Regions from separate parts of the Psychrobacillus sp. Z3-81 genome, predicted to be linked through region 2. Evidence: a T-box and tRNA genes for the amino acid it is inferred to sense, from the RefSeq annotation. Region 2 holds a T-box; the other holds one or more tRNA genes.
What was found. The T-box of region 2 lies ahead of metG (methionine--tRNA ligase). A T-box ahead of a tRNA ligase gene usually reads a tRNA of that ligase, here a tRNA-Met.
Positions count from the first base shown of each region.

Region 1: it encodes a tRNA-Met, which carries the amino acid that the T-box ahead of metG (methionine--tRNA ligase) is inferred to sense. The anticodon was not compared.

Region 1 is NZ_JBWQPU010000020.1:10,327-21,808, forward strand. Features, by position in the region: gene ftsH (ATP-dependent zinc metalloprotease FtsH) at 1-712, opposite strand, end outside; gene hpt (hypoxanthine phosphoribosyltransferase) at 812-1,354, opposite strand; gene tilS (tRNA lysidine(34) synthetase TilS) at 1,371-2,771, opposite strand; gene AC1ECF_RS16235 (SpoIIE family protein phosphatase) at 2,822-5,167, opposite strand; tRNA gene AC1ECF_RS16240 (tRNA-Met) at 5,438-5,511, shown strand; tRNA gene AC1ECF_RS16245 (tRNA-Glu) at 5,522-5,593, shown strand; gene AC1ECF_RS16250 (DinB family protein) at 6,648-7,100, opposite strand; gene AC1ECF_RS16255 (S1 domain-containing RNA-binding protein) at 7,223-7,654, opposite strand; gene AC1ECF_RS16260 (FtsB family cell division protein) at 7,782-8,177, opposite strand; gene AC1ECF_RS16265 (hypothetical protein) at 8,248-8,379, shown strand; partial or broken gene yabQ (spore cortex biosynthesis protein YabQ) at 8,432-8,695, opposite strand; gene yabP (sporulation protein YabP) at 8,692-8,994, opposite strand; gene AC1ECF_RS16280 (RNA-binding S4 domain-containing protein) at 9,108-9,398, opposite strand; gene yabN (bifunctional methyltransferase/pyrophosphohydrolase YabN) at 9,403-10,863, opposite strand; gene AC1ECF_RS16290 (putative polysaccharide biosynthesis protein) at 10,877-11,482, opposite strand, start outside.
Region 2 is NZ_JBWQPU010000002.1:319,161-330,642, forward strand. Features, by position in the region: gene AC1ECF_RS03820 (hypothetical protein) at 1-499, opposite strand, end outside; gene AC1ECF_RS03825 (DUF2785 domain-containing protein) at 553-1,371, opposite strand; gene metG (methionine--tRNA ligase) at 1,391-3,073, opposite strand; T-box leader at 3,084-3,342, opposite strand; gene AC1ECF_RS03835 (citrate/2-methylcitrate synthase) at 3,405-4,472, opposite strand; gene AC1ECF_RS03840 (LysR family transcriptional regulator) at 4,573-5,454, shown strand; gene AC1ECF_RS03845 (VC0807 family protein) at 5,435-6,085, opposite strand; gene AC1ECF_RS03850 (sigma-70 family RNA polymerase sigma factor) at 6,532-7,470, shown strand; gene AC1ECF_RS03855 (YolD-like family protein) at 8,024-8,383, opposite strand; gene AC1ECF_RS03860 (M50 family metallopeptidase) at 8,483-9,538, opposite strand; gene AC1ECF_RS03865 (hypothetical protein) at 10,008-10,445, shown strand; gene AC1ECF_RS03870 (hypothetical protein) at 10,616-11,482, opposite strand, start outside.

The DNA of each region.
Region 1 (11,482 bases), on a different contig from region 2:
ACATTTCTACGAAATCAGAACCACTAATTGAGAAGAAAGGTACGCCGGCTTCACCGGCAACAGCACGTGCAAGTAAGGTTTTACCGGTTCCCGGTGGACCTACTAAAAGGATACCCTTAGGGATACGTGCACCAATTTCTACAAATTTACGAGGGTCTTTTAAGAAATCTACAACCTCTACAAGCTCTGCTTTTTCTTCATCTGCCCCAGCAACATCTGCAAATTTGGCCTTTTTCTTCTCGTTATCATATAATTTTGCCTTACTCTTACCAAAGTTCATCACACGGTTTCCACCGCCCTGTGATTGACTTAATAAGAAGAAGAACAAAATAATGATAATTAAGAAGGGTAATAAGCCAGTAAAGAATTGAACCCATCCACTCGTTTTGGATTGTTCAATAACTTCTACTTCTATCGCTTGAGCCGCTGCTAATGAACGTATCTTTTCTTGTAAATTTTCACTATTATAAGGAAGCTTTGTTAAAAACGTCTCTCCCTCTTCATAGCCCTTCATTTTCCCTTCAACAAAGTAAACACCTTGTTCAGGTTGCATAGAGAAGCTTGTTACCTCTCCTTTTTCAAGAGCTGTGATGAATTCGTCGTAACGAATATCTTTAGTTGGTTGATTGCTATTATTAAACGTAGCGAATATACCAACAATCACAAAAAATATCAGTAAATACAATATGGCGTAGCGCAATGCTCGATTCATTCCTAGCCTCCTCACAAGGTAAACAGAAAAACTACTGATTATCTTATCATACGAAATTTTGGGCGTACAACAAAAAGCCTCTAAACTTGGATACTTATACTAAAAAGAATACACTTCTTTTTTCAGCACACCAACGTATGGTAAATTTCTATATTTTTCTGCGTAATCTAATCCGTAACCTACAACAAACGCATCTGGCACTTCAAAACCAACATAATCTGCTTCCAAGTCTACTTTTCTACCAGAAGGCTTATCCAATAGGGTCACGATTTTAATGGATTTTGCTTTACGATACTTTAAAAGATCCACTAGATAGCTTAAAGTCATCCCACTATCAATGATATCTTCAATAATAAGAATGTCTCTGCCTTCCACACTAGTGTTTAAGTCTTTGACAATTTTTACTTCTCCAGAAGAAACTGTCGCATTTCCGTAGCTCGATACATCCATGTAATCCATTTCAATATAAGCATCTACTCGCTTCATTAAATCGGACATAAAAGGCATTGCACCCTTTAAGATTCCTATTGCAAGTGGGAACTTGTCTGCATAATCTGCTGACAATAACGCACCAAGCTCATTCGTCTTTTCTTGAATTTGCTCCTCTGTTATTAATACTTCTAGAATGTCCTTCTCTAGCATGATTGGTCCCCCTAAATTATTGATTTCGCCTTATGTATAATACATAATTTTGCGAACTGCCTTGCTTCGAAAATTGTACTCCGTAACGTATGCCGATTACTGCTATTATATCATCTTTGGCAGTCACTAGCAGTGGCCATACTAGCCGTTCCTCTAATGGGACCTTTTCATCTATAAATAGACGTGAAATTTTTTTGGAGGCGCGCATTCCTTTTATTTGTATGCGGTCTCCATTTTTCTTTTGTCTAATCTTAAGGGGAAGCATGTCTTTTTCTACATGAACAAACCATTTTTCATCTGAGAATTGTACTTCACCTATATTCCGTGTTAAATAGATAGAAAATCCAGCACCACAATTAGTCCATTTGTTCTCTTCTAGAAAAATTTGTTCTCTTAACTTAAAAGCATTTTGTGGATTAGAAGAGGTAAATTGAACTACTTGGTAATGACGAATGAGGAAGAAACCGTTGGGCAAATGTAAAACAGCATGGCCCTCCTGTTCATTGCAGGCTGCTAAAATAGATTCAATCAGACGGTCATTAAGTAGTATGTCGGAGTTTTTATATAGATACTCTAATAGTAGTAGAATCAATCTCCTTTGTAAAGCAAGGGGAATCTTCGAAAATGTGCTAGTATTGAGTGAGAAGACCCCTTCACTCTCAACTGTCACAAGCTGTTCAAACTTATCCTTTGCAAGCTGCCACAGAAAATCATCATCTTGTTGTTGTTTTTCTACCAAGGTACGGATCGCCTCATTGATATTCGGATTTTCTTCTTCCAATAAAGGGACGATTCGATGTCTGATACGGTTGCGTGTGTATGTATGCTTATCATTACTAGGGTCATGTCGATAGCCTACGTTGCATTCATTTAAATACTCCATAATCTCCTTCTTCGTCACATTAAGAAGCGGGCGAATAATCTGACCTGTTGAAAATGGACGCATATTGGGGATTCCAGTAATTGCATTACTTAAAGATCCTCTGATCACTGTCATTAATACTGTTTCCGTTTGGTCGTCTCCATGATGGCCGAAAATGAGTTTATGATAGTCATGGTTCCTTACTACTTGTTCAAAAAAAGAGTATCTTTCCTCCCTACAGATCAGTTGAACATTTCCACCTTCAGCTTCAATTCGCTCTGGTACTTGAAGTGTGGTTGCATGAACAGGAATACGTAATTTTTCTCCTAATTTTAATACAAAGTCCATATCCTCTGCAGACTCTTTTCCTCTTAATCGATGGTCTGTATGAGCAATTCCTAGCTCGCATTCATAAACGCTCGCCAACTCTTTCATTACGAGAACTGCAGCTACAGAGTCAGCCCCACCAGAGCAGGCGATAAGAAGACGCTCTCCCTTTTCAATCAGCTGGTGCTTGTCAATATATTGTTTCACCTTTCGGACGAATTGGTGCATCTTCTCACCCTCTCTCTTTCAACATCCTTTAGATTATTGTAGCATTTTTCTTAGTATCTAGCCGCCTCTCTTGGTGAAAATATAGACCATTCAGGAACAGCGTGTTTCACTTGCATAAAAATAACAGTCCGGTCATCACCCGGCAACGAATAGGTTTCTTCTAAAATCTTCACAAATCGCTCTGCATTAATGGTTGGGTCTTGCAATATTTTTCGGTAATATTGCTCCTGTTTTTCAATTGTTGTTTTAGAAGAAAACACGCCATCCGAAAGCATAAGTAAAATATCTCCATCCTTTATATCTACTTTTCTTGCCTCTATAGAAATGGTTGGTAAAAATCCAAATGGGACATGCTTGCTTTCAATTTTACGCATATCCTTCCCTCTTATCAAATACGTAGACATACTGCCGGCCTTCCAAGACCAAAGCTCTCCCTTTTGCAAATCAATTAAGGCTAAATCTACTGTTGCATAGCTATCCGTTTCATCCTGTAGACTCATCATGTAATGTAGCGTATGCATCGTTGTTTCTGGATCCATTTTTTTGTTTAAGCATTCACGCATAAACTGCATGACTCTTCTACTTTCTCTATGTGCCTCTATATTATTACCCATTCCGTCAGATAAAATAACTGCTAGTAAACCTGGATGCAATTGAAAAACAGCATGAGCATCTCCTGAATAGATTGTATTTCTGCTAGAGGATGTATAAACATCATGTGTTACTTGAAAACGAACAGATGACTTAAAGGTCATTTGTATATGATTGTAAGGTTGCTGCAACTCTCTTTCCGAAATAATTTCAAATGGCTCCTTCCACAATTCATAAAGAATAGGAAGAATCATTCTTTCTCCTAACATCTTTCCTCGTGCCTCTACAGGTAGGCAGCATACAATTTCCATTTGTCCTTTTTCAATACTTAGCACATCTATCTGAAAAAAATCGACATTGCACTGCTGAAGCTTTTGTTTTAGTTCTTCTTCATGAGATGTATATAGAGAAACCCCACTTTCTAAATTGTTCATCAGCTCACTCATATGCTGTCCCATATCTCTCAGTTTTAAAGCAAACATTTTCTTACCATGCTGCATCTCCAGCTGCAGCTGTTTCTTAGCCTCTCTTTCTTTAAGCTCCTGTATAATCACACTTGGCTTCACACATTTATTTTGAAGTTTAATTTCTAAATGGATCCTTGTCTTATTCGGCTGCTCCTCCCACTGTTTTATTAGGTTTGGAATTCCATTAGATTTTTCCCCCCAGCATTTTTCATAATGAAAGCATGACTGACAGACATGTAAAAGTTCTGGCTGTTCTAAGGTCCCCCCTTTTTTCTCGAATTTTTGTGTAATAAAACCAGTGATAAAATCAACAAAATACTGAAACTCTTGTAATTGATGGTGTACCTTCTCTGTCATCCATTTTTGTCTCCGTAAAAGAACATGAGTTGCGTCAGGATATAAATGGTTCTTTAAATCGCTAATCCACTGGGACGGTATCATAAAGAAAAGTAAAGAGGCCGCTACAAGAGACCCTATATAAACACTATCTAGAGGCAAGGTTTGATCATATAAAATAAAGAAAAAGGTGATGCCAAGCATGCTAAAAGCCTGCCATAGCCGTCCGAATCTCCTGTGCAGGCCAGCGAAAAACCCTGTTACCGCGTATACAGCAATCATGCCGCTAAAGCTGAGCGTTGAAATACTTAAAATACTACCTGCTAGGACTGCTACCACTGTAGACAACTGAGCTCCTCCTACAGCTGCTGCTATTACGATAACGAGATGTGCAATGATTAATGGAATCGATACATAACCAACTATTAATGATGACATCCCTGTTAGTATTAGTGCTCCGATTAGTAAAGCTGCTCCCATTCTTTCGTTTGTCCACTTACGGTGAAGAAGCTCTGGTAAAGGCAGAAAGAGCTGAAACAAAAACAGCGTCATAAATAGGCTTAGTATCCCCTCATATCCAATGGATAGCCAGATGGATACTGGTACCTCACCCCCATAGGAGATAAGCTGCCAGATCAGCTGAACAAGTATAATATCCAAGAAAACAAATAACGGAACCGGTATTTTTCTTATAATCCTTTTCCCTTGAAACTTAAAAAGGAGTGCTTGTAGTGCATGTATAGTAAGTTGTCCTATGCCTAACGTTAAGCTTCCTAGTACAGCCCCAGCTATTGTCCAAGGGATATAGCGTGGGAATCTAAGATGAACAAGTGCCCAAATGGGTAAGAAAAAGGGAACTGTTGCCTCAAACAAAACCACCTGTGCTCCAAAGAATGTTAATAAAAAGAATATTACGGTAAACAACAGCGTGATCTTCCTTGCTTTTATCCCTTCTATGAAGCTGCGCCAGAAATAAAACTTTTTTTGTTCCTGTTCATACATTGTTTTCAATTGGGTATACCTCCTATTCAACTCTTGTTCGAAGTATACCTTCGCTATTACGAGAAGAATGTCACTTCCTGATATTCCTCCTTAAAAACTTTTCGACTAGATTGGCTAGAAAAAAAGGGCTTTGTAAGGTTCTAATAATTTTTCTCTAAACAAGTCGAGGGGGAACTATTTACCCCTTCAAAAGTCGAACTATTTAGTTTTAAAAAAAGTATTGACACTTTGTCCAATCGCTTGTAATATGATATTTGTTGTTAAGAGAACGGCGGCGTAGCTCAGCTGGCTAGAGCGTACGGTTCATACCCGTAAGGTCGGGGGTTCGATCCCCTCTGCCGCCATTATATATACGGCCCCTTGGTCAAGCGGTTAAGACACCGCCCTTTCACGGCGGTAACACGGGTTCGAATCCCGTAGGGGTCATCTTACAAATAGCAGCTACTTTGTAGCTGCTATTTTTTTATCTATTTTTAAAGGAATAACTGCAAAGGTCTGAAGCTCATACAGCAGCGTTCCAATTTGTTAAACGTCATTTTCCATTATGTCAGGCTGTGCTTCTGGCTGTTAGTGTCGTAAGAGGCAAATCTAATTCTACGTTAGATTTCGATATCTTTATCTTTGATTCATCTATTCCCTATGCCTATAGGGAATCTCTTCACATTTAAAATTGGCTGATTGAAATGTATAATCTAGCATTCTATAAGAGTTTCTTCGCTTCGGACTGGCATCGAACAAAGTCCACCCTCTCTAGAATGTTTTTTGAAGGAGTAATTTTAAAAGATGAAAGAATTCTTAAGGACATTCAAAAAAAGCTGAGGGTTTATTGTCGAAGGGACCAATTCCTTGGTCAATGGAAGATATCCGCATGAAACAGTATTTTGTAACTGAATGTTAGATGATTTTAATGGAAATACCTGTCGAGCAGAAGGAATTTTATTGCAAGTACGCTTACAGAGTAGACTGTGGAAGCACGTGTGATTCATTATACAATTAGAATAATACGTACTTTCTTAATTTTTGAGATTTAGGTTCTCCGCTGCGTCGGACGCTTTCCGTGGGGGCGTAACAAGCCAGCACCCAACGCTTACGCGTGCGGTTGTGCTGGCTCTCCTACCACCTGCTCCCACAGGAGTCGCCGACGCTGCTTCGAACCAATAAAATTACCTATTAAAAATAAATTTTGGTCAAGAAATTTTAAAAAGGACATAATCTTTCCATTCCCAATCCTCTAATTATTTGATCGTAAAATAAACTCATTCGATTTGTCCAGCCTCATATTCTTTTTTCTCCTCTTTATTAACGACAAGCCTTCAAACAATCTTCCACGATACGGCTCTAAGTTCTTCTCTACTAATTGAATGATTTTTTTCATTCTTTCATGCTTATCATAAGCCTGATAGGCATTAGCAATTCGGCCGAAAACTTCTCATTATAGAATTTAGGAATAGGCTTTATTCCAGCCTCTCAGACTCCTCATTTACAGATAACCTGAAATCTGAACCTTATGGTGTAAGTCATGCTCGATAAAATCTGTGAAATACTGACGGATAGACATAGGGCGTTCTCCGATGTAAAAGATTTTTTCCCATTCCGTTTCATCTATTTTTTGTAGTTGCTCCATAATCTTAGTGCGTTGCTCTTTTGCATGAGCAATGGTTTCTTTAAATGTTTGTTTATTCGCTGAGGCAGCGGCCTTTGCATTAAACTCTTGGAAATCAGGATACCTTTCATGTATTTCTCCCTCCTTCATTCTTGGTAATCGATTCTCTAGCGTAAAACGATCCCATTCTGCTAAATGCATAATTATTTCCTTTGGTGACCATTTACCCTCCCTGTAAGGTTTTCTTCCTTCCTCTTCCGAATAACTTTGCAAAGAATCTAGCCATTCCACGTAACGTTGATGCTCCCTTAAAATCTCTACTTTTCTCAATCCCCTACCCCCAGTTTTGAAAATAAATTCTTTTAGTTATAAAAAGAGGTGCCCAGCTAAGCTGTGCACCTCTAGTTCTTCATCTATTAAACATTTTTTCTACCGATAAAACAGACAGCGTATTATCCTCTTTTTGCGCCACGTCCGCCGCGCTTAGATTCTGTTGCACGCTTTAACGTAGACAAACGATCTTCACTATCCTTTAGGAACTTCGCCATTTTTTGCTCAAAATTCTCTTTGCTCGGACGATCACGGTCGTTCGGGCGGTTGTTGTTGCGTGGACGCTGTGGACGTTCTGGTCTCTCCGGTCTCTCTGCTTGTGGCTTTGCTTTACGAATAGATAAGCCGATTTTGCCATCCGCTTCAACATTCATCACTTTCACTTCGACCATATCGCCAACTTTTAAATGATCATTAATATCCTTCACATAGTTATCTGCAACTTCACTAATGTGAACAAGACCTGTTGAGCCTCCTGGTAGCTCGACGAATGCTCCAAAGTTAGTGATTCCTGTTACTTTACCTTGTACCTTGCTGCCTACTTCAATTGACATAAAAAAAATGCTCCTCCTTAAAATTTAAGCGACTCTTAGAACGAGTAGTATACACATTCTTATCTTTTATTATAGCTAACAAAAAAAGAGTGTCAACAAGACACTCTTTTTGACTACAAATTTTTCATTATTTGTCACTATCCTCAGGTAAGGAAAAGATGATTTCTCCCTCTTCGGATAGAAAATATTCTTTTCTAAGAAGTTTTCCAATGTATTCATCATCATTAAGCTTGGAAATTTGCATTTTAAGCATTTCCTGCTCTTCTTGAACTCTTTCAAGCTCCACTGCAACTTCTTCCTTTTGTAGTTGCTTTTCTGCTAAAGTTTGCTTGCTGTTTACCAGTGCAGACACTAGGAAACCTATAAGCAGCATAGAAAAAATACTAAAAGCAACTAGGCGTCTAATAAGTCTTATTTTACGAGACTTATTTTGAGTTTCACGACGTTGGACAGAACGCACGTAGTCTGTATTAATAGATGTAATATGTTGTTCAGTTGGTGCTTTATATCGCTCCTGCCTCATGTCTCACTCTCCTATTCTACTTTAGGAATTCTACTTTTCTTATTATATCGTTTTTTTAGGAAATTCTGTAGTGCCAAATGCAATGTATTTTTATAAATATAAACAATTGGTGACAGTAAAAACCGCAGAAATTTTAAAAGAAGTTGTACAAATTTTAGAACTAACCCAGTTAGTAGCTTTAATAGAATCCATAAAGGCCTAATTATGAAGCGTAAACAAACTCGTCCAGCAAAGCGAAAAACGGGCTGAAATACTTGTTCATATAAGAGAATTCCTAGCAATTGGGCAAGCGGATCATATATTCGCCAAATACCATCTCTAACTGTGTAAAGAATATAAAAGGTTCCCAGACCAAGGACGATCCAGGCTACTATCTCGATGTAGATACGATATTTATAAAAGAAGGAGCGTCTTGGCGCACTATGCATAACAAAACGCAATCCCTCTATGATGGCTCCTACGATGACTCCACTAATCATCATTAGTAACAAACTAAAAAACTGTAAGGAAAGCGTCATCCGAATAACTTATGAAGTAATCCTCTAGCACCGTCTATGCTTTGCTCATCTGCGTATTGTATTGCCTGGACGATACCTTCTAATGTCAGTAGACCTTTGTCTACATCCAGATGGACAATCTTCAAATCTTCCCCTTTAATATGAAGGGTGCCTTGAGATGTGCGAACGAAAAATTCTTGTTGATCAAATCTTTCAATTGCTTTGACAGATGTTAGGTCCATTCTCTTTCGATTTCTTAGCGAAATTAAGTGGTCCCCCGTTGGAATTGTGATTGTTTGATTTTCTGCTTGATATTGCATATCCTCTCTCCTCTCCTTGTCCTAATAGATTCTATGCATAAAAAAAAGAAAGCATGACTAAATCTCATGCTTTTTTTCTTAACTTTTATTTTAGAGAGAAGAGAATATATGCTTTAGTCTTCATCGTCAATAAACTCAGGCTCTATTTTTTCAAGGCGCTCTTCTTTCAAGATAGTAAACATCTTAGCCGCATCTTCTTTCTTCGCATTCTCTTTTACTTCATTAACCTGCGCCGTTACAACCTTTTGCCCAAACCGGATAGAAAGCTCGTCTCCTGGTTTCACCGTTGAGCTTGCCTTAGCTACTTTCCCATTGATCGTCACTCTTCCTTGATCTGCTACTTCCTTTGCTAACGTTCTTCGCTTAATTAACCTAGATACCTTTAAAAACTTATCTAATCTCATCGTCTCACAGCCTCTCTAACTTTTTTGCTTCGTTCCAAAACTCATCGAGCTCCTCTAGGCTATAAAGAGAAAATTCTCCCCTACCTTCTGCTACTCTTTTCTCAATATATTGGAACCTTCTTTTAAATTTATTATTTGCCTGCATCATTGCTAGCTCTGGCGACAGACCATAGAATCTTGCAAGATTCACAATCGTGAAGAGGACGTCTCCTAATTCATCGGTTTGCGTCTCTTTCGATCCTCCTTTTAACTCTTCCTTCCATTCAGCTAGCTCTTCCTCAAACTTCTTCCAAGCCTCTGAAACCTCTGGCCAATCAAATCCAAATTTTGCTGCACGCTTTTGATAATTAAAGGAAGTTAACAAGGAGGAGTCTGCTCTCCAATCTCCATCCAATATAGAGTCGCTACTGACACTTTGCTCGTTCTCCTTAATCTCCTGCCAATTACGTGACACATCCTCTGTATTTTCAACCTTCACATCTCCAAAGACATGTGGATGCCTTCTAATCATCTTTTCAGCAACGGAGGCCAAGACGTCCTCCATACTAAAGTAACCCTCGTCTTCCCCTATTTGAGCATGCAAAAATACCTGCAGCAATACGTCTCCTAGTTCTTCGACAAGGTGATCATCATCTTCTTCATCAATCGCCTGGAGTAGCTCATATACTTCTTCTATAGCATATTTCTTTAAGGAGCTATGAGTTTGCTCCTTATCCCATGGACAACCGTCTGGCCCTCTTAAAGTAGCAATAATCTCTCGAAAAGTTTGCCACTCCTTTATTCGATTTTCCATTTCCTTTACTGGAGGTACATACAAGGTGGTTAAATTATCTAGAGTCATGACCCGATCTATTTCATATAATGGCACCTTCTGCAGCTTTTCCTGGGTGGAACCAGCAGCTGTCACTAAGGTGACCTCATAATCATCTGGATATTTTTCCATCAGTGTGAGCTTTACCTCTGATGCACTAAAGGAATCGTATACTTGTCCTATTAACAAATGGGCATTCATATGTAAGTCGTCACGATGAAGACTAGTTCCATCTAGTAATTGAAAACCTTCGATAGGATCGATGCGCAACGCATTAAAGATAGGGTCTAAAAAGCTTTGCCCACCTTCGATTTCAAGCTGCACTCTTCCATCCTTTTCTGCCTCTATCAATAGCTGTACTGTCTGTTCCGCTACTAAAGGGTGACCAGGTACGGCATAGATAATTGTATTTTCATTGGATAGCTGTAATAACTCCTCCACAATCGCCGAATAGACATCTTCAAAACGGTCGTTTTTTTCATATAGAGTATCGAAGCTCTTCCATGTTACTCCTTCAGCCTTCAGTTCTTGAAGAACAGGATGCTGCTCCGTTCGAACATATAAATTTTCTGCTTGCAGAAGCTTTTTATATATCCCTAGTGGAAGCTGCTCTAGATCACTTGCTCCCAATCCAATCACTACTATTTTGTTCATAAGCTTCACAACCTTATTTTTGTTTATTTAACCATAATTGAATCGCTGCCATTCTTTTCCCAAATGGAAGCAGGTACCACTCTTTTTCTGCAATCACTCTTCTCTTTGCTAGCACATATAAAAAGGTTACCGCTCCAAGAAACACCGCCGTCAGTGAGATGAGAACCGATTGCATACGGCCTTCTAGCCAAGCGAATAGAAGAGATTCAGCTAAATTTGTATACCCAACCACTACGACTACCATGGCAAGCGAGGATATAAGTATTCCAAGATAAAACTTTATTGGTGCAAATGTCATCTTCCAGCTTTTTTTCACATAAAGAAGCATTAATAAAAACACAACAACTAAGCTTATGTTACCAGAAATAGCAGCTCCGAGTATTCCATAGCTAGGCACCAGTGTAATATTGCCGATCCATTTTAAAATCACACCCATTAACAGCAAAAAGGTTGGGAGTTTTACTATTCCACTTCCCTGTAGCATCGCCATAAGGGTTAAAATAAAGGACATCCAAATAATTTGGATGGAAAATACCATTAAAGTAACAGACTCCGCCTTTGTTTGGAACAGCATTTCGTTTACAAAAGGCATTACTACAATCAAACCAAGAGCTGCTGC
Region 2 (11,482 bases):
TAAAGGTTTTGCTTTCTTCCTCTAATGTTTCCTTGGATAAGGGTATTGCCACTTCTTCAGAAGGCTTTTCACCTGAACCGAGCTCACCTATTATATCTGTTGCCTCGCTTAGCTGCTTGGTCATCGTACAATAGCCAGTAGATAAAGAATGCTCCTCTTGACTTGCAAATACTACGTATTCCCCGTCTTCTATAAATTCATATCCACAAGAGGCGCTGTCTCGGACAGAGCTTACAATTACCTGTGATTTTTCAATCCCTTTCCAGACTTCTGTTACTTGAAAAAGATATTGTATTTGGTCATCCGAGCTTATGCTGTGACCATTATTGTTCGAGTCTAGGCTGCCTAGTACTTTACCTAAAAAAACTACATCAGCTTGCTCCAGCTCTTCTTGAATGCTTCCAGGCTCCACACAGCTGCATGCCGAGGATGAAATGGGCATAAAAGTAAGCAGTATGGCGAAAATGCTGAATACAGCTAGATAGCGGAAGTACGGCATAAATGTTAGCCTCCTTTACCAATTAGACGAGCGATTCAGAAAATTCGTTTCAGTTATTTATACACTTCTACATGAAAGCGATGCATGAGTGCCAATATGTCCTCTCTCCCTGCAGTGCTTACCCCTTTATAAGAAAGTCGGAAGTAAAGGGATTTGATAAAGCTTCCAACATTTCTTCGGTATTTAAAAAAGGTCAATGAGTAAGTTTCTACCTGTGATATGCTCTTCGTTAGAGTTTTCAGCCAGTCAACAACATGCTCCTCTGATAAGCCCTTCTCCATCATCGCCTCTATCGCAAATATCAGCCTCTCATCCTCATCGTCTGTGTACACACTTTCTCGCAATAAGCAGCAAGCAATCGTATCCAAGCATTCCTGAAATAGCTCTTGCTTATAGGTTGGATGCTCTACTACCGCTGTTAACAGATCAGCTCCATGTGCAATGCTGTGAGCCCACCCCTTTCCCTCTACGTAGCCTCGTAGATCTTTTTCTTCTTTTAGATAGTGAACAGTTGCATAATATATGTCTTTCCATTCTGACGAAGAAAGAAATCCTCTTTCTTTATCCTTCATTAGAATAAGTACAATTACTAAAGATGAAAAGGATCTCGTAAATACAGAATCGGTATCCTTCTCTCCAAGCCTATATAATAAATGCCGCTCCCCTATACACTTTAAACCTATTTCCCTCAATTGCTCATTCGGAACATGGTCCCCTAATATTAGCTGACAAAACTTTTGATAGATAAGCTGATCTCTCAGTTCCGCATCAATTGACCCAATCTGTTCAAGCATTTCCTCTATTAATTGCGGAAGATTCTTTACCTGAGTAATATCTTCTGACATGTTTAGTAGCTTTGTTTTTAGTTCCATCTATTTTCCCCTATTCACTTTACTTTCTTGATTCTGCTTGCAATCTCGCAAGCTCTTCCTCTATAACTAGCGGGTCGATTCTTTGAAATAAAGGCTCCACTTTCCCAAGAGACTGCGCTTCTATTTTTATCGGCTCCCAGCCCCATTCCTTTATGGAAAGCATCTCTCTAATCCTTTCGCTGGAAAATGGTAAAAATGGAGAAAGGAGCTGTGCAGCATTTACAATGATAAAAGCCATTTCGGATAGTGTTTGTTTGCACTCACTAAGGTTCTCTTTTACAGATTTCCAAGGCTTCTCATCATCAAACTGCTTGTTCCCTTGTCTTATATAGAGAAAGATCGCTTCTAGCGCTGCTTTCATGCTTCCTTTTTCAATAAATTCTCCTACTTTGTTATATAGCTCCTCTGTTTCTTTTGCCAGTTGGTCATCTACCGGTGCCTCCGGAATGATTCCGTCAAAGGACTTCTCTATAAACTTGAATGTCCGATTGACAAGATTCCCATAAGCACCAAGCAGCTCTGCATTATGACTGTAAATAAATTCACGCCAAGAGAAGTCTGCATCTCTGCTTTCCGGGGCATTGATGGTTAAAAAATAGCGAAGCGAATCTGGATCATATTTTGTTAGTGTATAAGGAACCCATACAGCCCAGTTTTGACTGGTAGAAAGCTTCCTTTTCTCAAGCGTTAAATATTCATTTGAAATAATGTGGGTAGGTAAAGGCTTTTTCCCTGTCCCTAGCAAAATGGCTGGCCAAATTAATGTATGAAAGGGAATATTGTCCTTTCCATGTACGTAGTAAGAGGTTGTAGCCTCATTCCAGAAAGCTTTCTCGTCTTGCTGATGCTGATTTGCCCATTCCTTGCTGGCAGAATAGTAGCCTGATACTGCCTCGATCCATACATATACTTTTTTATCCTCATAACCCTTTACCGGAACGCTCACCCCGTTTGGTAAGTCTCTGGAGGCTGCCCGATCTTGCAGACCTTCTGAAAGATAGCGTTCCGTCAGTTGTACCGCATTGTCTCTCCATGCTCCCGTCGCCTTCGCATGCGAGACATACTCCTCTAATTCCTCTTGAAAATCGCTTAGTGCCAGATAAAAATGCTCGGTTGTTTTGATGGTTGGCGGGTTCCCACATAACTTACAGATCCTGTTCTTCAAATCTAGTGGGTCTAAAATGGTTGAACAGCTATCGCACTGATCTCCTCTTGATTTACTGCCACAAACCGGACACTCTCCCTCGACATAACGATCTGGTAGGAACTGCTCGTCGTATTCACAATAGGTTTGCTCAATTTCTTTTTTATACAGCCGATTTTGTTTTAGTAATTCTAAGAAGAGAGATTGCACGGTCTCGTGATGATTTTGTGTGTCTGTCCTTGTATATAAATCATAGCTAAAACCTAATTGCTCGAAAGACTCTTGAAATTCCTCGTGATATCGATCGGCAATCTCTTTGACGGTGACTCCCTCTGTGTTTGCCCTAATTGCGATAGGTGTTCCATTGCAATCGGTCCCTGATACGTATAACACTTTCTCTCCCTTTAAACGATAGTATCTTGCTAGGATATCTCCAGGTAATAACGCTGCAATATGCCCTAAATGCAGGGAACCATTTGCATATGGCCATGCTCCTCCTATAAAAATGCTCATCAAACTCTCTCCTTTATTTTCAAAATAAAAAACCTCGCCCCATATCGAACTAATCGATAAGGACGAGGTTATAAACTCGTGGTACCACCTTTGTTTACAAATTACTTACATCATTTGCCTCTATAAGTACGAAGCTTCTATGCTTGATACTTTGACATGGATAACAAGTGTCAAATCTTGTCGTAGCCTACTAACCAGAGGTTTTCAGTACGAAGCTCCGAGATCATGTTCAAATGACTAGTTTGCTTCTTTTCCACCATCCGAAGCTCTCTTGAAAACATCCTCATTTTACTTTTCCTCTTCAACGCTATTATTTATAAAATTGTTACCATTATATCGAGAGAAAAAATAATAATCAAGTGAATTTTTTGAATTTTTATTTCATTTCTCCCACATAGATCGACTGCGGTCTAAATATCGTGTTATCACGGATTTGTTCAATCGCATGCGCAGTCCAACCAACCATGCGGGCAACACTAAAGGTCGGTGTAAACAATTCAGGCGGCATGTCGATGGATCGCATAATGGCAGCCGCATAATATTCCACGTTCGTGTAAAGCATGCGACCTGGCTTTAACTCAGCAAGTAGCTCGATAATTTCCTTCTCTGCAATCGTCGCAATGTCTAACCATGCGTCTTGCCCTTGAAGCTCCACGCATTTGTCTCTTAATAGAATAGAGCGAGGATCCTCGGTTTTATAAATACGATGACCGAAGCCCATTATTTTTTCACCGTTTTCTATTTTCTCTCTCACGATATCTCGAATAGTCGCTGGATTTTTGAATTCATTTAATAAAGCAATAACACCGGATGGGGCTCCCCCATGAAGCGGTCCCTTCATTGTCCCTAGAGCTGATGTTATTGCTGCCGTAAGATCTGATTCTGTAGAAATAGTCACTCGTGCAGCAAACGTAGATGCATTTAGACCATGCTCCATTGTAAGCTTTAAATACGTTTCTAATGCTTCTACTTGCACGTCTGTAGGTATTTCACCCGTTAGCATCCATAAATAATTGGCAGTATGGGATAACTCCTCGTTCGGTTCAATGATCGGCAAGCCCTGCTGGTTTCTGTAATGTCTTGCCACAATTACAGGAAGCGCAGCTGTTAAGATGGCCGCTTGCTCCTCTAGGCTTTTTTCTTTAAACTCATCGTGAACAAATGCAGAAATTGCTGTTCTCATTGCATCCATTAGGGCAGTTTCCTTTGGCAATACATCGATGATTTGCTCCACATGAGTTGGAAGCGTTCTATAGTCCTTTAGCTGGTAATACTCCCCTGTGTTATCACCAGTCCACAGAAGCTGAGCAACCTTTTCAAAATTCCCCTCGTTTATTAGCTCCTCTACCTTTACTCCTCGGTATCGAAGTTCCCCTTTTTCACCGTCTACGGAAGCGATCTGTGTGTGTACTGCTACTACATCTTTTAGTCCCTTTTGAAACATATGAACTCCTCCTTTTTTTATAGTTTAATATAAAAGATTGATAAAAAAAATTAAATATATATAATTGACTTAATTATTTTATTTAATCGAAGGTGATTGTATGGAGTATCAATGGTTAAAAACATTTTGTATAGCAGCAGAAACACTTAATTTTCGGAAGGCTGCTGAGATTTTACTTATGTCTCAGCCGAGCGTAACTGTCCACATTAAGCTTTTGGAGGAGCATATCGGCATTCAGCTCTTTGAACGGAATAAAAACCGAGTAACCTTGACGGCCGAAGGAAAATTTTTTCTACAGGAAGCGAAGCAGCTGGTGCGTTCCACGGAAGCAAGCATCACGAAGGTACAGGCATATGCACAAGGCTTTCGAAGAAGATGGACGATTGCCATTACCCCACTGATGGCAGAAACGATCCTACCCTATTTTCTTCGAACCTTTTTACAGAATCATCCCGACTTAGAGGTTAATATTCGTGTGGAAGAGTCCCATGTGATAGAGCATTTAGTGAATGAAGAGGAAGTAAATATCGGGATTGCATCCACTGACGCAACGTTCAAAAGTCTATACTCGACTCCTATTTATGAGGACCCGATTATTTTTCTCATGCCCTTTGATGGCTATGATGAAGAAACTGGGCCACCTATTGATGTGAAAGAGGTACTGCAAAACAATTATTTATTCACTCACCACCATCCTTCGTTTTGGGATAGCCTTCTTGTCAAGCTCCATCAGCATGTCCATGGACTTCGTACGATGAGGGTCACGCAGGCACATGTGACCAAGCGGTTTATCCAAGAGGGGCTTGGAGTATCCTTCCTTCCACATTCAATCGTCAGGAGAGAGCTTATAGAAGGAAAGATTATGCAGCCACACTTTGATTTATTCGAGCTTCCAACCGTTTCTTCCTATGTATTGGTCAAAAAGATGGGAAGCCTAGAAGAAGAATTTATCGAGCAAATTTCTAAGCATTATTTTGGCTGAGAACAGGAGCCGTTTCCTTTGATTTTGTTATGCTCTTTATTTCTTTTAAGACGGCCAAGTATAGGAAAAGCCCAACTATTCCGAAAGCCCAACCGACTAGCTGTCTATAAATCAAGAGTGAGGTATAAGCCTCTACTCCATATCGATTTAACATCCAGGCTTTCATGGCAGCCAAGGTGAGTCCACGTACTACAAATAAAACCGTGATCCACTGGAACCACTTGAAAATCTCTTTTCGGTAAAACAATTTTTTGCTTCCGCGACGGTCATATCCTTGGAGATAAGCGATATCCACAAAGAAATAGAGCGGAAGTGGCTTCTTTATCATCAGAGAAATGAGATATATACCACTGAACACGAGACCAAGATACAACTGATTCCAAAGCATTCTTTCAGCTGTGCCAGAGAGCAAGTCAACAATCGTGCCAATTAATAGGCTCGATAATATAAACAAACCAGTAACATTAAATTCCCTCTCTGTAATGAAACGAACGATAGTATAGATGAAACCCGGCACAGTAGATAAAAGCATCGCCCAATAATCACCTAATGCCTCCCTGCCGTTCGTCCAAATAAGATAAGGAAGAGCCACATAAAACACGATTTCTAGCACAATCATGTATTTTTTCATTTTCTTGCTCCCTTTAGTAAAGTATCGTTTCATACTTTACGGCACACCTCTAGAAAAGTTCCAGATATTTGAAAATGTTTTTTTAGGTCATATCTATAAGGTGTGGTTGATTTCCGTTCTGGCTGGACGCTTTCCTGGGAGCGCAGCTTCGGGACAATAGGATGTTGTTCAAGAAAACGTTGGCACATGATGTGCCATTTTTAGTTTTCCTTCCTTTTCGGATACTTACGAAATAATACATTTGCTTAGCGTATTGAAAAATGGGAAGTGATTGGCATAATCATCTATTTTTCTAAGACGTTCTTTTTACGTAATATGTATTAACAACCTCCATAATTTAGTCATCTTGCAATTGCTCGGAGTATCTTTAATTTTTTTTATTAAGCCGTATAATTTTTCTATTCTCAAACGTCTATTAATTGTAAGAACATTAGGAGGGGAACAATATGGAAACAAGTACTAACATTAACAAGACATTTGTAGATGAAGCTCGAAAAATAAGAGATGAATTTGAAGAAATAGTTTCGGGATACTCAACAGACCTGTGGAATTATTGTAAATATGTTACTGGTTCTCCTTGGGATGGTGAAGATCTTTATCAAGAGACTATGATAAAGTCCTTTGGTTTGCTACCACAACGGTGGAGTGAAATTACTAACAAAAAATACTTTCTCTTCAGAGTTGCAACAAACACTTGGCTTGACCAATGTAGAAAACTCAAACGTGAAATAGGAACATTAGATGAAGTACCTGAGCCAAAATTTGATTTTTCAGACCAACTATTATTGGAAGAAATTCTAATATCGTTGGAGTCAAATTTGACCATCAAACAAACAGCCGCATTTTTACTGATGGATATTTTCCAGTTTAGTGCAGATGAAGTAGCTGGGATTGTCCAAAGCACTCCAGGTGGTGTATATTCTTCTGTTCAACGCGCGAGAAGAAAAATAGAGTCTTTGGATTTTTCAAAATCAAAAACTAAGATAGTTTCTCAAAGTCATAACGTAATCATCCAGGCATACTTAGAAGCCTTTAATAATGGCAATTTAAATAGTATGTTAAGGTTATTTAGTGAACAAGCACAAAATGAAGCATTCTTTGGATTCCAGGAATTCTCTAAAGATGAAATGCTGAAAGGTTCTTTAAAATTTGGTTTGCCTGGTCATACAGCTCGTGAAATCATCCTTTGGGGCAAACCAGTTATTATTGTATTAACTTCTAATGACACTAGTGCTGAAATTCATGACATACAAACACAAGAAATTGAAAACGGAAAAATAGTTAGCCATAAAAGTTATTTCTTCAGAAAAGAATTTATTTTTGCTGCCGCTGATGAGCTTGGAATAAAGGCACAGCTAGTAAAACCACCTGTATTTTGGAGTTGAGTTTTTAGGGATGACAATTGTTGTCCCTTTTATTGTGTTTGTACCACTTCTCTCAACTTTCCTACTTCACAGTTTGGTTCTAGTGCGTCGTATTTTTATAGAAATTGAGTAACTACTTTTCGGTCTTTTTGAGTCACTCGTCGATATTCAACACTTCTATCTTTTTTACCGATGACCTTATCCCGGTATTCCGCTCTCCAACTCAGCGTCTGTAATTGGACCTTCAGGAGTGTAATCAATAGGAGTATCTGTTTTACTTCTATAATTGGTACTAAGGTATATGCATCACTAGTCAGTTTTTCTTGATATGTTATATTCTTTTTGAAATTTATTGCTCAAATTTTAATTTTAGTAGAAAACACTATTGGTTCGGAGCAGCGTCGATCACTCCTGTGGAAATAGCACGAGGGAGAGACTACAGGCTCGACCCGTGCCCACGGAAAGCATCCGACGCAGCAGAGAACCTAACACTTAAAAAATAAGAAAGCACCTATGATTTGTATCATAAGTGCTTCTCTTTCGATTTTTCCCACCTTCAGGCTCCCACAACAAGTCATTCCATTATCGTTGCGTCCACTATTTCATCCAGTGACAGTTTATAGCACCGGAAAGGGTCCTCTAATTCAATCGTCCTTTTTGATACATCAATCCACTGAATGACTCCACGATTGTAGAGAAATTCTCCTTCTCTCCATCGTTTCACCTTAATTTCCACGTTTCGTTTCATTGCTAGCTCTAGCTGCTCTTGAATAAATTCATAATCAAATTCATTTAAATCTGGTCGAGGCTCCTTTTTGACTTCCTCTTGGTAATCCCTAAGCATCTTTACATGCTCCGGCAACATCATGGCCACCCATTTTTTTGATCCTCTATCTTTTATTTTAGATAAATCAAGTTGTTCCCATTCTTCCATGTTAGCCATCTCCATTACCTATCTTTTTTATTTATTATATACGAACAAATGTTCGTTATACAACTGGGAATTTATAGGTTTAGGAGAATGAATGAAAAATTAAATGAATACTGGCTCCTTCGCTGCTTTAAAAATTTTATGAGTCAGCATTTCTTCAGCATAAAAGAAGCCAAATTGCTTTTTCCCTTTTTCTATTTCTGCATAAACCTCTTTACGTTTAGCTTCCGCAGTCTTCTGATCACCAGTTAAATGAGCAATCATCCATTCACTGCGTTTATAGCTTACTGGTTCAATGGGACTTAAATATGTATGCAACGCCTTTATTTCTTCTACATTTGGTTGATGAAGAAAGCAATCCACCTGTCTGATATGGGTGATGAATTGCATTGCTATCTTATTATCCTTACGAATTGGAATGGTTTTATACGCTTCAATCATGCGAGATGCATAATCATAATTTTCCATTACGAGATAATAATAAAAGAGTAGATAACTGTTCATAAGTGTTTCCTCAGAGACAGCAGCTTGCTTTGTTTGTTCAATTAAGGAAGCTGACCAATCTGCTGGATGTTTTGGAGACATCATTTCTTTTAACAGCAAAAGACTGCCCAAAAATGCTTCTGCTTCCTTTCCACCTCTCCTGAGCTCTAATAGAACGCGTCCATCCGATTTCATAGCTCCTTTGAAGGGAATGATAGTCACTGCAAAAATAGCCAAGTTTAGAATTCCAAAAAACTTTGTATACGGTTGATCAAAGCTAAAGCCGATAGATAACCCAATAATGGCAACAAGAAGGGAAACAAGTGGTCCACCTGCTGCAAACCATTGATGCTGCTTCATGATCCTATCAATATTTCCACTAATAGGTGCGCAGCTTGCAACACCACCAAACATTGCCCAGCTTTCGTTTGCTCTAACCTTTATCTTGTCAGTCTTCTCTATCAGAAAAGGCCCTGCTATTAAATAATGAAAACGGTATCCAGCCAAAACACCAAATAAGGCATGACCCACTTCATGAATAAAAAACGTTAGCATAGCTAATGTAACGAAAATAGCTAGCTCCAGCATCGTCTCCGCATAATCGGTAAATTGTAATGCGATCACCACAGCAAAAAAAATCAGTGTGACACCCATTGGACTTTTCCAGAATTTCATTACTCTATCTCCTCTACTATGTGCTGGTTATCTCAAGCACCCTTGAATTACTCACCTTCTAAATAAGAAAAGTAAACTTTGCAGATAATGCACTTTGATTAATATAAGTTTTACCCACTAAAACATCCCCATTTATTTGTATATTTTCACAACAATTATATCACGTTTAATAGTTTATCATTCATATTTTGGAAATGGACAATCTGGTCCTAACAGCAGGATCAATAGACTTTACATATAAACAAGAAGCGTTATGATTCCCATAAAAAAACAGCATGGCACCAATGACCAGTGCAATGCTGTTTTCTCTATTTTTCTTTATTTAATCAGTCAATATATTATATGCAAATTTGATAAGAACAACAATCTTTTAGAAAACAGCCTTGCATTAAAATAAATCTGGATATTATGACTGAAGGAACCGTTACTATTTTGCCAGTCATTACGTCTAATAATTGAGGTGAAGTTGATGAAAAGATTGTTTTTATTAATACTCGCAATTGGACTTATTTTAGTTGGTTGTCACCAAGAAGGAACGATAAATAATAATGAAAAAATCAATTCAACGAAAGACAGAGTTTATAGCGTTCCTTGGGATGGCAAGCCTATGATTGTGAAACAAAAAAACATGAATGGGGATTACGAGATAGTAAATGAAGTAACTGATAGTACTGAAGTAGAGAAAGTAATAGAAGCTTTAAGAATTGCGGAATGGCAAGAGAATACTAAAGTAGATATTGGCCCTCCAGATTATAGTTTTACCTGGAATTCATTTACCCATGACGCATGGATAAATGAAGAGTTTCATAGAGTAGAACTTATAATTGAAGGGCAATCAAATTATGGGGTTTTATCTAGTGAATCTTCTAAAATTATATTCGAAATCTTGACAGGCAAAGAACTTTAATTGGCAATAACCAGGATGACTTATTCAACTAACCGGAGCTTTCGTTTAAAAAAAGTGAGCAAAACTCATGAGCTTGGAGATAATTTCTTCAGCGCATGAGTTTTGGGCATTTGTTTTTTATGATACAACATGAGTAATTTTCCATTTAGAATGCCAAGTTTCTCATTCCTTTATCTGCGTGCTCGTTTGTTTTTATTTTGGAAAATCTTCACGATAGCTATAATGAGAGAAAGGACAGCAATTCCAATAACAATCAGCTTCAATTTACCAGTATCTTGCCCTTCAGGTTTAGTGGCTATTTGCTGTTCTACACTAGTTAAGGCCTGCTCTATTTGTTGGTTTTCTTCACCGCTTGATTCATTGGTTAATAGATTGTTTTCTTGCTGCTCCTGCGACGTGTACGGCTCATCCCCCACGACAACAAGCTGTAGAGCCATTGATGCACCAGGCTCTCCGTTTTCACTTTCTACCTTTTCCTGAGTATGTTTCCCCGCATAATCATTTGCAGCATTCGGTCCAAAATAAGACTCGGAAATTGTCTGTCCTACCCAAACGGCTGGATCTGCACTTACAGCAATCGCCCTCGGATGCATGCCCATTTGATAATCTTCCCCATCAATTGTCAACATATATACATCCGCCGTACTGCCGGTTTCCGTTGTTTTTTGTACACGCTCGACCGCTTCCACTTTTCCTGTCGGCCCCTTGGTATAGCCAGACATTTGCAGTAAAGTCTGGCCGCCAATATCCGTATGTATGTGTTTTGTAACAAATGCCGCAAATTCATCACGTGTCAATGTTTCTGTCGGATTAGGAATGTCCAAATGATTCTGGAAAAAAGCTTCATTTACCAATTGGTACGTAGCTTCCCCTTCGATAGTGGAAATTAGCTGCTGTTCCAATACTCGTTGTGCTAGCTTTGCAGACGTGTCGGCATCAATCCCGTGATATCTGGCTGCCCATGCAGCTAAATCCTGCGCGGTTAATGTCTTTTGTGGCTGGTATTCGAGATTTGCGTCTAAACTAGAGACGATCCC